Regions from separate parts of the Desulfobaculum xiamenense genome, predicted to be linked through region 2. Evidence: predicted binding sites of a transcription regulator. Region 2 holds the regulator's gene; the other holds the start of a gene.
The links. Region 2 encodes sigma-54, which starts transcription at its own class of promoters, with help from an activator protein. Its sites were predicted from a motif close to CTGGCACGGNNNNTGCTT; they were not measured.
Positions count from the first base shown of each region.

Region 1 (5,588 bases), on a different contig from region 2:
TAGACCACGGCCAGTCCGAGGCCCGTTCCCCGGCCCACGTCCTTGGTGGTGAAGAAGGGGTCGAAAATGCGGCCGAGGTTCTCGCGCGGGATGCCGGGACCGTTGTCGGCAACGATGATGAGCACTTCGCAGCGGGTGGCATCGTGCACGGCGCGCAGGTGGACCTGCCCGGTATCGCGGGCCACGGCGTCGAGGGCGTTGAGCAAGAGGTTCGAGAGAATCTGTTCGAGAGACGCGGGGTCCGCCTTGATAAGCGGCAGGGCCACGGGCAACTCGGTGGTCAGGTTGACGTGACGTGCCTCGGCCTGCACGGCGAACACGTCGCACACCATGCGTAGCACATCGCCGGGATCGCAGGGACCGTCGGACGCCTTGCGCGGGCGGGCGAAGTTCAAAAGTTCCTGGAGCACGCGCTGGGCCTGCCGCGTATGGCGCAGGATGACATCGAGGTCGGCGCGCTGCTGGTCCCCCCCCGCGGCGGAGCGCAACAGTTCCGCGTAGCAGGCGATGATGCCGAGCGGATTGTTGATCTCGTGGGCGAGTCCGGCGGCCAGCTTGCCCACGGTGACGAGCTTCTCGTTGTGCTGCATGCGCGTGAGCATGAGCTTTTCGGCCGTAACCTCGCGCGCGTAGACGACGGCGCGCCCGTCGCGGTTCTGCCCCCCGCGCACGGGATAGACCGAAACCTGGAAGGTCCGCCCACCGGGGATTTCCTCCTCGTAGGACAGAGGCGTGCCCCGGCCGAGAACGCTCTGCAAGGGGCAGCCCGATCCGTTGTTGGGGTCGAGGCCCAGAAGACGCGGCGCGGCGTCGATGCCCTCGTCGGCCTGCGACGCGCCGAGCACCCGCGCGGCCTGATTGGCAAGCACCACGCGGCACCCGCCATCCATGAGCAGCAGTGGGTCCGCGATGCCCTCGAAGATGGAGCCGAGCAGGTCGTTCTGGGTGAGCAGCGTGTCCAGCGCGTTGAGATTCTCCATGGCGATGCCGAGCTGCTGGCCGAGAGCCACAAGCACGTCGCGCACCTGACCGGGTTCGATCTCCGCGTTGTCGCCGGTTTCGAGGTACAGGTAGCCCTCCACGGTGTGGTCCGAGGAACGCACGGGCACGTAGGCGCGGTCGTGGAAGACGAGTGCCTCGCCCGAGGCGACGATGCGCTGCCAGTCGTCCGGCAGTGGCGGGCGGACGTCGGGCACGGGCCACGAGTAGAAATTCTGGGATGCCAGCGTGCAAATGAAGGCGGCCCTGCGCGCCTTGAACCGCTGGCCGATGCGCGGCAGCGAGGCCTCGATGAGTTCGCGGCGGGTGTGGCTGACATTAAGCGTGTCGAGCAGACTCACGAAGAGCATGACGTCCGTGCGGCGCTCCATGGCTTCGAGGGAGAGGTCCGCCGTGCGGTCGTCCACCATGCGCCGCAGGTTCACGGCGTAGTGCTCCAGCTCGCGCCGGGCGGTGCTGAGGTGCGCGGCCAGTTCCTCCACGCCGTGCATGACGTCCTCAATCTCGTCGCCCTTGCCGAGCCGGTCCAACACATCGGTATCGGCCTGCTCGGTGAAGTGATGCCCGAGCACGTCGGTGAGGCGGCGCAGGTTGTGGACCACCACGCGATTGAAAAGCACATTGACGATGCCGAAAAAGAGCAGCGCACCAGCCACGGCCAGCGAGATATAGCCGAGCGTGGCCCCGCGGATGCGTGAGAGGGCGCTACCCACGGGCAGGGTGACGGACGTCACGCCAGCCACCACATCCGCCTCGTGGCCGAAGCCGCGCTGGCTGCCGTAGCGTTCGATGAGTTCGCGGGGGGCCTTGTCCGGCGAGCCGTGGCAGTTCATGCACGAGGTCACGAAGGTGACCGGGCGCGCGGTGATGTAGAACTGCTGCCCGGCGATGGTGTCGAAACGCGAGAAGGTCGTGGCGCTCGGATGTTCGCGGAAGTAGCGGATGAGTTCGATCTCGCGCTTGTTGGCCTCGTAGTGCGGATTGCGGGCGTTTATGGCCACGCGGCGGTAGTTGTGGGGCGTCACGTCTCCTGAGGCCATACCGTCCATCACCTTGCGCGAGATGTAGGACGTGCTCATGGCCTCGATGATGAACTGATCCTTGGGCAGCACGCGGTACATGGTGGGCCGCAGGGTGGAGCGGACATAGGTGCGCACCGCCTCCACCTGATTGAGCATCAGTTCCGCCTTGCTGGCGACCTCCGTCTCAAGGAGCGAACGCAGATGGAAATACAGGCCGCAGGCAAAGAGCAGGCCGCCGCCGAGGGCGATGCCCGCGAGGCCTATGAGGAAGCGCGTCTGGAGTTTGGTCGGTTTCGTGACTCGCATGGTGTGATGTACCCGCGCGGTGCGTCGGGCATGGTCCTGTGCATGGCACACTAGTCGGGATAGGCCGTCGGCGCAAGGGGCGGTGCGTCCTTGAGTTTACAGGTGCTTTCCGAAGTTTGCATTTCGTGACGACGACAATTGTTCAAAACGACCGTTGCGTGGGCAAGAATGGTCAACCGCAACAATGGCACAAAGATTGCCTGCAATGTCGGTGTCGTATCAACACGTTCCAATGCAAAACTGGAGGCGAACATGGCACATGGAGAGCTGGATCGTCCAGGATGTGCGCCGGTATGGATTGTCAGCGTGATCATGCTGGCCTATGCCGCGCTCGTGCAGTCCGGCGCGGTGACCGATGCGCTGAAATACCTGCACGTTCACAAGGAAATGGATACGATGGTCATCCTCGGCTACGTGGGCGGCATTCTCGGCGTGGTGACGGGAGTGCTGCTCAACGCGCGCCGGGACAAGGCGATCACCAACTTCGACACCTTCGTCATCAACACCATCCCCGGCATCCTGTTCATCGTCCTGCTGGCCATGACCATCCGCTGGTTCGCCGAACCGCTGGTGGTTATCGCGTCCAAGGGGCTTGAGGGGGCATTCGGCTTCTCCATGTACAAGGTCCTGAACCTCAACTACGTGGTGCTCGGCATCCTCGTGGGCATCATCATCACCAACACGTGGGGCATCCCGCACTTCGCGGCCTCGGGCGTAAAGACGGCGCGCTTCGTGCTCAAGATGGGCGTCATCCTGCTCGGCGCGCGCTACTCCTTCGCGGAACTGGCCAAGCTGGGCATGACCTCCGTGTGGATGATCGGCTTCTTCGTGCTGGGCACGGTGTTTATGGTGCTGTGGCTGGGGCGCATCTTCAACCAGCCCAAGTCCATGAGCGGCGTGCTTTCGGCGGGCATGGGCGTGTGCGGCGTGTCGGCCACCGTGGCCTGCGCGCCGGTGGTGCGCGCGCGGTGCTCGGAGATGGCCTACACCATCGGCACCATCCTCGGCTTCGGCGTGCTGTGCATGTTTGCCTTCCCCACCATTGGCAAGATCGTGGGCATGACGCCCACCCAGTTCGGCGCGTGGGCGGGCACGGGCATCCTCAATTCCGCACAGGTGGCGGCGGCCTGCTTGGCCTACAACGCCGTGGACATCAAGACCCTCAAGGTCGGCGAGATCTTCAACATCACCCGCGTGCTCTTCCTGCCGGTCATCGTGCTGGTGCTGGCCATGTGGTATGGCCGCGAGGTCGGACAGAAGCTCAGCTTCAAGGAAGTGGTCATCGACAAGTTCCCACTGTTCATCCTCGGCTTCCTGCTGCTGTTCCTCATGTCGTCCGTCGGCCTGTTCAGCCCGCCCAGCCACTACAAGGGCAAGTATCTCGACTTCAGCTACAGCCAGCGCACCGAGGTGACTCCTGAGGAGCTGGAGGTGGTGAAGGGTGCCGTGGCGCAGGGCGTGCCCGGTCTACACATGGAGGAGGCCGAGGCCCTTTCGGACCTCGCCCACCAGCGGCAGTTGGCCGGAAACTTCGCAGACAAGGACAACAGCGCCGTGTACGACACCACGGCCAGAAAGCGCATGGATGCGCTGGAGTCCATCCTCGCCCGCGCCAAGGGCAAGGAAATCGCCATTTCCGCGGAACTCAAGTCCGCCGTGAATCACGCCGTGAAGCAGGTCCACAAGAAGTCCAAGACCATCGTCGCGCTGACAGACGCCATGATGTGGTTCTTCGCCTACGGGCTCATCGGCCTCGGCATGCAGATCACGCGCAAGGCCATCGCGCAGGCGGGCAGTTGGCCGCTGGCCATCGGCCTCATCTCCGGCGTGACCAAGGCCACGCTGTCATTCCTGGTGGTCATCCTGTTCGTCAAGGAAGTCGTGCTCAAGTAGGAGGAACCCATGTCCGAAGTGAGAGTGGAAAATTGCGACGTGCAGCGTGACGAGCAGTCCTCCAACGAGGAGCGCGCCCTGTCGGTGTTCGCTTCCGAGCGCAACGAGGACCTGACGGCCCTCGGCTTCGTGCTCGTGGTGGTCTTCTTCGTCCTGCTGTTCACCAAATGGTTGGCGTAGTGGATGGCCGCGCGACGGCGCGGCGTCCTCCGCATGCCGACGCGGACCCGCCGGTCCGCACAGGCCCTCCCTCATCCGCCGCCCCGGCCCGTGAACACGCGGGCCGGGGCACGGCGAAACACACCGAAGGAAACATGTTCGCAAACATCCTCGTGGCAACACATGGCACCCCCGGCGCGCAGCGGGCAGAACAGCTCGCCGCGCGGCTGGCCGGGGACTGGGGAGCGCGGCTTACCGTGCTTTCCGTGGTCAACGCGGACTGGAGCCTCATGACCGGGGACGACTGGCTCAATTCCTCCGCCACACGCAACCATTTCGCGGACTACGTGGAGGCCGAGATAGACCGCGAGATGCGCGCCGTGTGGGAACGCATCCGCGAACAGATCGCCCCGCTCGATCCCGCGTTCGTGCGGCGGGTGGGGCCTCTGGAGCAATCCATAACCGACGCCGCCCGCGAAACAGGAGCGGATCTCATTGTGGTCGGAACGCGACAGCAGCGGCAGGCTCCCGGCTTTCGGGCGCGGCTGGACGACAGGCTCTTGCACCCCGAATTACCCTGTCCGTTGCTGGTGGCTCCGTGAACGTGTATTCTCGCTGGATGATGGACACGTCCGGCCAACAGTTTCGGGACATGATGGATCGCCTCATGCGCAGCGACGCGACATGGACCGAGGTCAACCTGCCGTGGGCCCCGGAATTCTGGACCGCGCTCACGCCAGAGACGCTGGCCCGCCTCAATCCCCACTGGGAAATCGCGCGGTGCGACGGCGAGACGCTCGATGTCCACGACCATCTGCTGGACGAGCCGCTCACAGTGCGCATCCGCATGCACGCGAACCACGTCTCGTGGGTGGCGGAGATCGAGCCGCTTGGCGTGGCGCTCATGGCCCGCTCCCATGCCGACGGGGCGAACACGCTGTTCACCAGCTCCGGCGAGCCGCCCATGCAAGCCAACGTGCCCGCCGAGTTTCGTGGCAAGTGGGCGTTCTTCTGGCTGCGTAGCCTGCGCGAGTATCTGCGCGTATGCGGTGCCTGCGGCCTATCCGGCGCGTTCTGGCGGCTATTCATGCGCCGCTGCTGGCTGACCATGACGCCGCAGCAGCGCCGCGTAAGCCTGTTTCTCGTCAAGTTCACCGTAATCGAGATGATTCTCATCGTGGCCCTTGGGCTGGGCTACTGGCTGTATCT
Region 1 covers NZ_JAATJA010000004.1:125,928-131,515, reverse strand. Annotated here, with positions in the region: gene GGQ74_RS14620 (c-type heme family protein) at 1-2,327, opposite strand, end outside; gene GGQ74_RS14615 (YeiH family protein) at 2,580-4,220, shown strand; gene GGQ74_RS14610 (hypothetical protein) at 4,230-4,400, shown strand; gene GGQ74_RS14605 (universal stress protein) at 4,535-4,981, shown strand; gene GGQ74_RS14600 (hypothetical protein) at 4,978-5,588, shown strand, end outside.
Region 1: a site for sigma-54 is predicted at 2,512-2,529, ahead of GGQ74_RS14615 (YeiH family protein). Genes of this name have one in related genera too.

Region 2 (5,588 bases):
CATGGAGGACAAGCCGTGAAGACCTTCCCCCGTATCGCCGCGTTCGCCATCGCCGCCACGCTTATGACCGCACCTCTTGCGGTCGCGCAGTCCACGTCCGTTCCGACGAAGATCACCTCTCAGAAGACCGTCTACGATCAGGACGGCCGGACCGTCGTCTTCCGTGGCGACGTGTTGGTGGTGCGCCCCGACATGAAGATATGGGCGGACGTTATGACCGTGCGCCTCGACGCCTCCGCGAAGCAGGGGCAGCCGGGCACCATCTCCCGTATCGAGGCCACCGGCAATGTGCGCCTTGAGCGCGAGGGCAAGAAGGGCCAGTGCGCCAAGGCCGTGTACGATGCCGCCAAGGGCCTTTTGACCCTCAGCGGAGACCCGCGCCTCGCCGATGGCGACAACAGCATCTCCGGTAAGGTCATCCGCCTGTGGCTCAAGGACAACCGCAGCGAGGTCGAGGGCGGCGACAAGCCCGTGGAAGCCATATTCTTCACCCCCGGTGCCGAGGCGGGAAAGTAGCATGTCCGTCATTTCCGCTTCCGATCTGTGCAAGGTGTACGGCCAGCGAAAGGTCGTGCACGACATCGGCGTCAACGTCGCGCAGGGCGAAGTGGTCGGCCTGCTCGGCCCCAACGGCGCGGGCAAGACCACCACGTTCTACATGCTGGCGGGCATCGTGAAGCCGACAGGCGGCTCAGTCCGGCTGGACGACGAGGAGATCACCATGCTGCCCCTGCACGAGCGGGCGCGGCTGGGCATGAGCTACCTCCCGCAGGAAAGCTCGGTGTTCAAGAAGCTCACCGTGCGGCAGAATCTGGAGATCGTGCTGGAGCAGAGCGGTCTCGACCGCGCAACCCAGCAGGCGAGGGCGGATCAGCTTCTGGACGAACTGGGCATCACCCGACTTTCGGACCAGAAGGCCATGCATCTTTCGGGCGGCGAGCGCCGTCGGCTGGAGATCGCCCGTGCCCTCATCCTCAATCCCAAGTTCATGCTGCTCGACGAGCCCTTCGCGGGCATCGACCCCATCGCCGTGGATGATATTCAGGGCATCGTGAGCGGACTTCGTGAAAAAGGTATCGGAGTACTCATTTCCGATCACAACGTTCGAGAGACGTTGAGAATCTGCGACAGAGCCTATCTCGTCTACGAGGGACGAATCATCCTGAGTGGCACTCCGGATGAAATTTGTGCCGATCCGAAGGCCCGCCGGGTGTATCTGGGAGAGAGCTTCAGTCTCTAACATCCCGAAATCACTATATCAATTTCGATATTCAAAATCCTTGCCATCCTCGGTTGCAAGCTTGTTCCGGATGTGGCATGTTGCAAATGCGGTTGAGAAAACATTCTCATGCCGCATGGATTTCACCTTGAGCGACGGGCATTTTCGTTGGTTCAGACACATGTTTGACCGTGCCCCGTTCGCCGGAATCCCAACCGCCAACATTTCGCAAGAAGACGAACAGCCCCGATGGCACTCGAACTCAGACAACAGCTCAAGCTTTCCCAGCAACTGGTCATGACCCCGCAGTTGCAGCAGGCCATCAAACTGCTGCAGCTTTCCCGGTTTGAACTGGTTGATATGGTCCAGCAGGAACTCCTCGAAAACCCGCTTCTCGAGGAGGCCGTTCCCGAACAGGCTCAGGAGAAGGCCGAGGCCGAGGAAAATGCCCGCGCCGTAGAGGCTGCGCAGACGGCCGAGGTCATGGACGAGGGCGTTCGCGAGAACGACGCCGTTCAGGGCGCGGACTGGGAAAATTACCTCGGCGAGTTTTCGAGCACATCCCGCAATTCCGCCGCCCGCGAGGCCGAAATCCCCGAGGAGGGGATGTCCTTCGAGGCCCGGCTGTCGTCCAAGCCCTCGCTGGAGGGCCACCTTGAGTGGCAGCTCCGGCTGTCGGACATGACGCCCCGCCAGATGGACATCGGCGAGGTCATCATCGGCAACATCGGCTCGCAGGGCTATTTGCAGGCTACCGCCGAGGAAATTGCCGCCGACGCCGGGTGTACTTCCGAAGAGGTCGAGGTGGTGCTGCGTCGCATTCAGAATTTCGATCCAGTCGGCGTTGCCGCGCGTGACCCGCGCGAGTGTCTGCTCGTCCAGATCGAGTCCTACGGCTACGAGGACCCCATCCTCATCGAACTCGTCAGCGAGCACCTCGAAGATCTCGAAACCAAGCGCTATAAGCCGCTTGCCCGCAAGTTCCGCATCTCGATGGAGGAACTTCGCGAGTATCTCGATCTCATCCAATCCCTCGATCCAATGCCCGGTGCCGCCTACGGCAGCAGCGAGCCGCAGTACGTGAGCCCGGACGTCTACGTCTACAAGTACGAGGACGATTTCATCATCGTGCTCAACGAGGACGGTCTTCCTCGCCTCACGCTCAACGATTTCTATCTCGATTCCCTCAAGAGCGGCCGCGGCGCACCGGAAAAGGACTACGTCCACGAGCGGTTGCGCTCCGCACAGTGGCTGATGAAGAGCCTCTATCAGCGTCAGCGCACGCTCTATAAGGTCATGGAGAGCATCGTGCGCTTCCAGCGCGGCTTCTTCGAGAACGGCGTGACCAGTCTTCGGCCGCTCATTCTCAAGGATGTGGCCGACGACATCGAGATGCACGAATCCACCATCAGCCGCATCACCACCAGCAAGTATGTGGCGACGCCGCACGGCCTGTTCGAACTGAAGTTCTTCTTCAACAGCGCCCTTGGGCTGGACGACGGAAGTCAGGTCGGCTCCGAGAGCGTCAAGGCGCAGATCAAGAGCCTGATAGGTGAGGAGGACCCCCACCATCCACTGTCGGACGAGCGCATCGCGGAAATTCTGAAGGAACGGCTTCAGGTCAACATTGCCAGAAGAACCGTTGCCAAGTATCGCGGCGCGCTCGGCATACTCTCCTCTTCGAAACGCAAGGAGATTTTCTAGAGGTGGCGTGACGGAACTCTTTATTTTCGGGCTGAATGCACGTACACTCCAAATTACGGAGTGATATCGATCCAACAGCATCACAAGGAGGATCGTCGATGAACATCAGCTTGACGTTCAAGAATTTCGAACCGTCGGATCATCTGAGGAAGTACGCGCAAAAGCGCTTCGAAAAGCTGATCAAGTATGCCAACACCGGCAATACGGAGCTGAAGATAAATCTCGGGGTGGAGAAGTTCCGCCATATCGCCGAGGTCACGCTTTCCGGTGACAACATGAACATGTCCGCCGTGGAGGAGTCCGAGGACATGTACTCCTCCATCGACCTCGTGTACGACAAGATGACGTCGCAGGTCCGCAAGCTCCGCGAAAAGGGCAAGGACCGTCGTCGTTCCCGTGGCACCGTCCGCGACGAAGTCATCAGCTTCGAAGAAGGCGAAGCCGGACGCGAGGCGACCATTGTCGAGGCGCAGACCTACAAGCCCAAGCCCATGCTGGTGGACGAGGCTGCCATGCAGCTCGATACCCTCAATTACGAATTTCTCGTTTTCCTCAACGCCGAAACCGAGCGGGTCAACGTGATCTACCGCCGCAAGACGGGAGACTATGGTCTCATTGATCCCGGGATGTACGAATGAAGCTGGGTGATTTCCTGGATAACGAACTGATTTTGCCTGAACTTTCGGCCAGGACCAAATCTCGGGTCCTGGCCGAACTTGTGGCAGCCGTGGCTGAAAGGCGGCCGGAAATCGATGTGGAGGCCGCGCACAAGGTGCTCTTGGAGCGCGAGGCGCTCGGCACCACCGGCATCGGCGAGGGCATCGCCATCCCCCACGGCAAGCTCGACGCGCTGGAGGACATCGTCCTCGTGGTCGGGCGCTCCGCCGAGGGTGTGGAATTCGATGCGCTGGATTTCCGCCCCTGCCACATCTTCTTCCTCGTGCTCGCGCCAGAGAAGGTGGCCGGAATGCATCTGCGCATCCTCGCCCACATTTCGCGTATGCTCAAGGATGACGCATTTCGCAAGGCCTTCCTTTGTGCCGAGGGGCGCGAGGGATTGGCCAAGCTACTTGAGGGAGCGTGAGCCATGTTGGGCCGTGATGCATCCGGAGCGGAAAACAGCTTCCCGGTGATCATCCTCTCCGGCCTGTCCGGTGCGGGGAAATCGACGGCTCTTAAGGTTTTCGAGGACCTCGGATTCGTTACGGTGGATGGATTGCCGCCGAATCTCATCCCCGAACTCGTGGACCTTTTCCAGCGCCAGCGCGAGGTCTATCACCGTGGTCTCACGCTGGGCCTCGATGTCCGCCACTCCGACTTTCGCGAGAAATGGACCGGGGCGCTTGCCACCATGCGCAATAGCGGCGTCGAACCGCGAGTGGTCTTCGTGGAAGCCTCGGAAGAGGTTCTGCGCAGGCGTTACGCGGCGACGCGCCGTCCCCATCCGCTGGAGCAGGGCATCGGCCTTGATCGGGCGCTTGTGGAAGAGCGGGCGCTTCTGTTTCCCGTGCGTGATGTTGCGGAGATCGTGGTCGACACCTCCGACTATTCCATCCATGACCTGCGCCGCACCTTGCAAGAAAAGTGGAATTTTCTGCAGGACAAGCGCTACGGCCTGCATGTCTATCTCGTCACCTTCGGGTTCAAGCACGGCGTTCCCACGGATGCGGACCTCGTTTTCGATCTGCGGTTTCTGCCGAATCCGTACTTCGAGAAGGCGCTTCGGCCATTTACGGGGCGCGACAAGGCCGTGGCCGATTTCGTCCTTGGCTCGCCAGCGGGGCGGGAATATCTGGAAAAGCAATTGGAATTCCTGCATTATGTCCTGCCGTGCTACGCGCGGGAGGGCCGCTATCGGCTGACTGTGGCCATCGGCTGCACCGGCGGGCGGCATCGCTCCGTGGCCGTGGCTGAGGCTGTCTTTGACTCCTTGCGCGAGTCGGACTATGCAGTCTTTCTGGAACACAGGCATCTCGATTTGGATTAGAGCACCGCAGAACCGGGCCGTCCGGTCCCGCACACACTCCCAGCAGGAACATGAACACGGACAAGAAGACAAAGAACGTCGGCGTCATTATCGTCACGCATACCGATTACGGCACCCATCTGCTTAAGGCTGCCGAGGTTATCCTCGGCCCGCAGAAGGCCTGTGAGGCCATCGGTGTGGACGTCGCCCAGGAGATGGACGAGATTCTCAAGAATCTTCGAGAGGCCGTCCAGCGGACCGACACCGGTGCGGGCGTGCTTATCCTGACGGACATGTTCGGCGGCACTCCGACGAACCTGAGCCTGTCGCTTCTGGGAACCGGTCCCCTTGAAGTCATCACCGGCGTGAACCTGCCCATGCTGCTCAAGGTGCTGGGCACCCGGTCCATGGATCTCAAGAAGTTGGCCAGCGAGGCCTCCAATGCGGGCTGTCAGGGAATCGTCGTTGCGGGCGAAATCCTGCGACGAAAGGTCGCGGAGGCATAGGGCATGTTCTGGGTGCGCGTCGACAACCGGCTCGTTCATGGGCAGATAATCGAAACGTGGCTGCCGTTCACGAAGAGCCGCTGGATTATCGTCGCCAATGACGAACTTGTGGACGACGCGCTCCGGCAGGAGATCATGGGGCTGGCCATTCCGCATGGCATTGAGAAGCGTTTCGTCTCCGTCGCCGACGCAT
Region 2 covers NZ_JAATJA010000001.1:386,945-392,532, forward strand. Annotated here, with positions in the region: gene lptC (LPS export ABC transporter periplasmic protein LptC) at 1-19, shown strand, start outside; gene GGQ74_RS01765 (LptA/OstA family protein) at 16-516, shown strand; gene lptB (LPS export ABC transporter ATP-binding protein) at 518-1,240, shown strand; gene rpoN (RNA polymerase factor sigma-54) at 1,469-2,923, shown strand; gene hpf (ribosome hibernation-promoting factor, HPF/YfiA family) at 3,022-3,561, shown strand; gene GGQ74_RS01785 (PTS sugar transporter subunit IIA) at 3,558-4,007, shown strand; gene rapZ (RNase adapter RapZ) at 4,011-4,910, shown strand; gene GGQ74_RS01795 (PTS sugar transporter subunit IIA) at 4,961-5,395, shown strand; gene GGQ74_RS01800 (PTS sugar transporter subunit IIB) at 5,399-5,588, shown strand, end outside.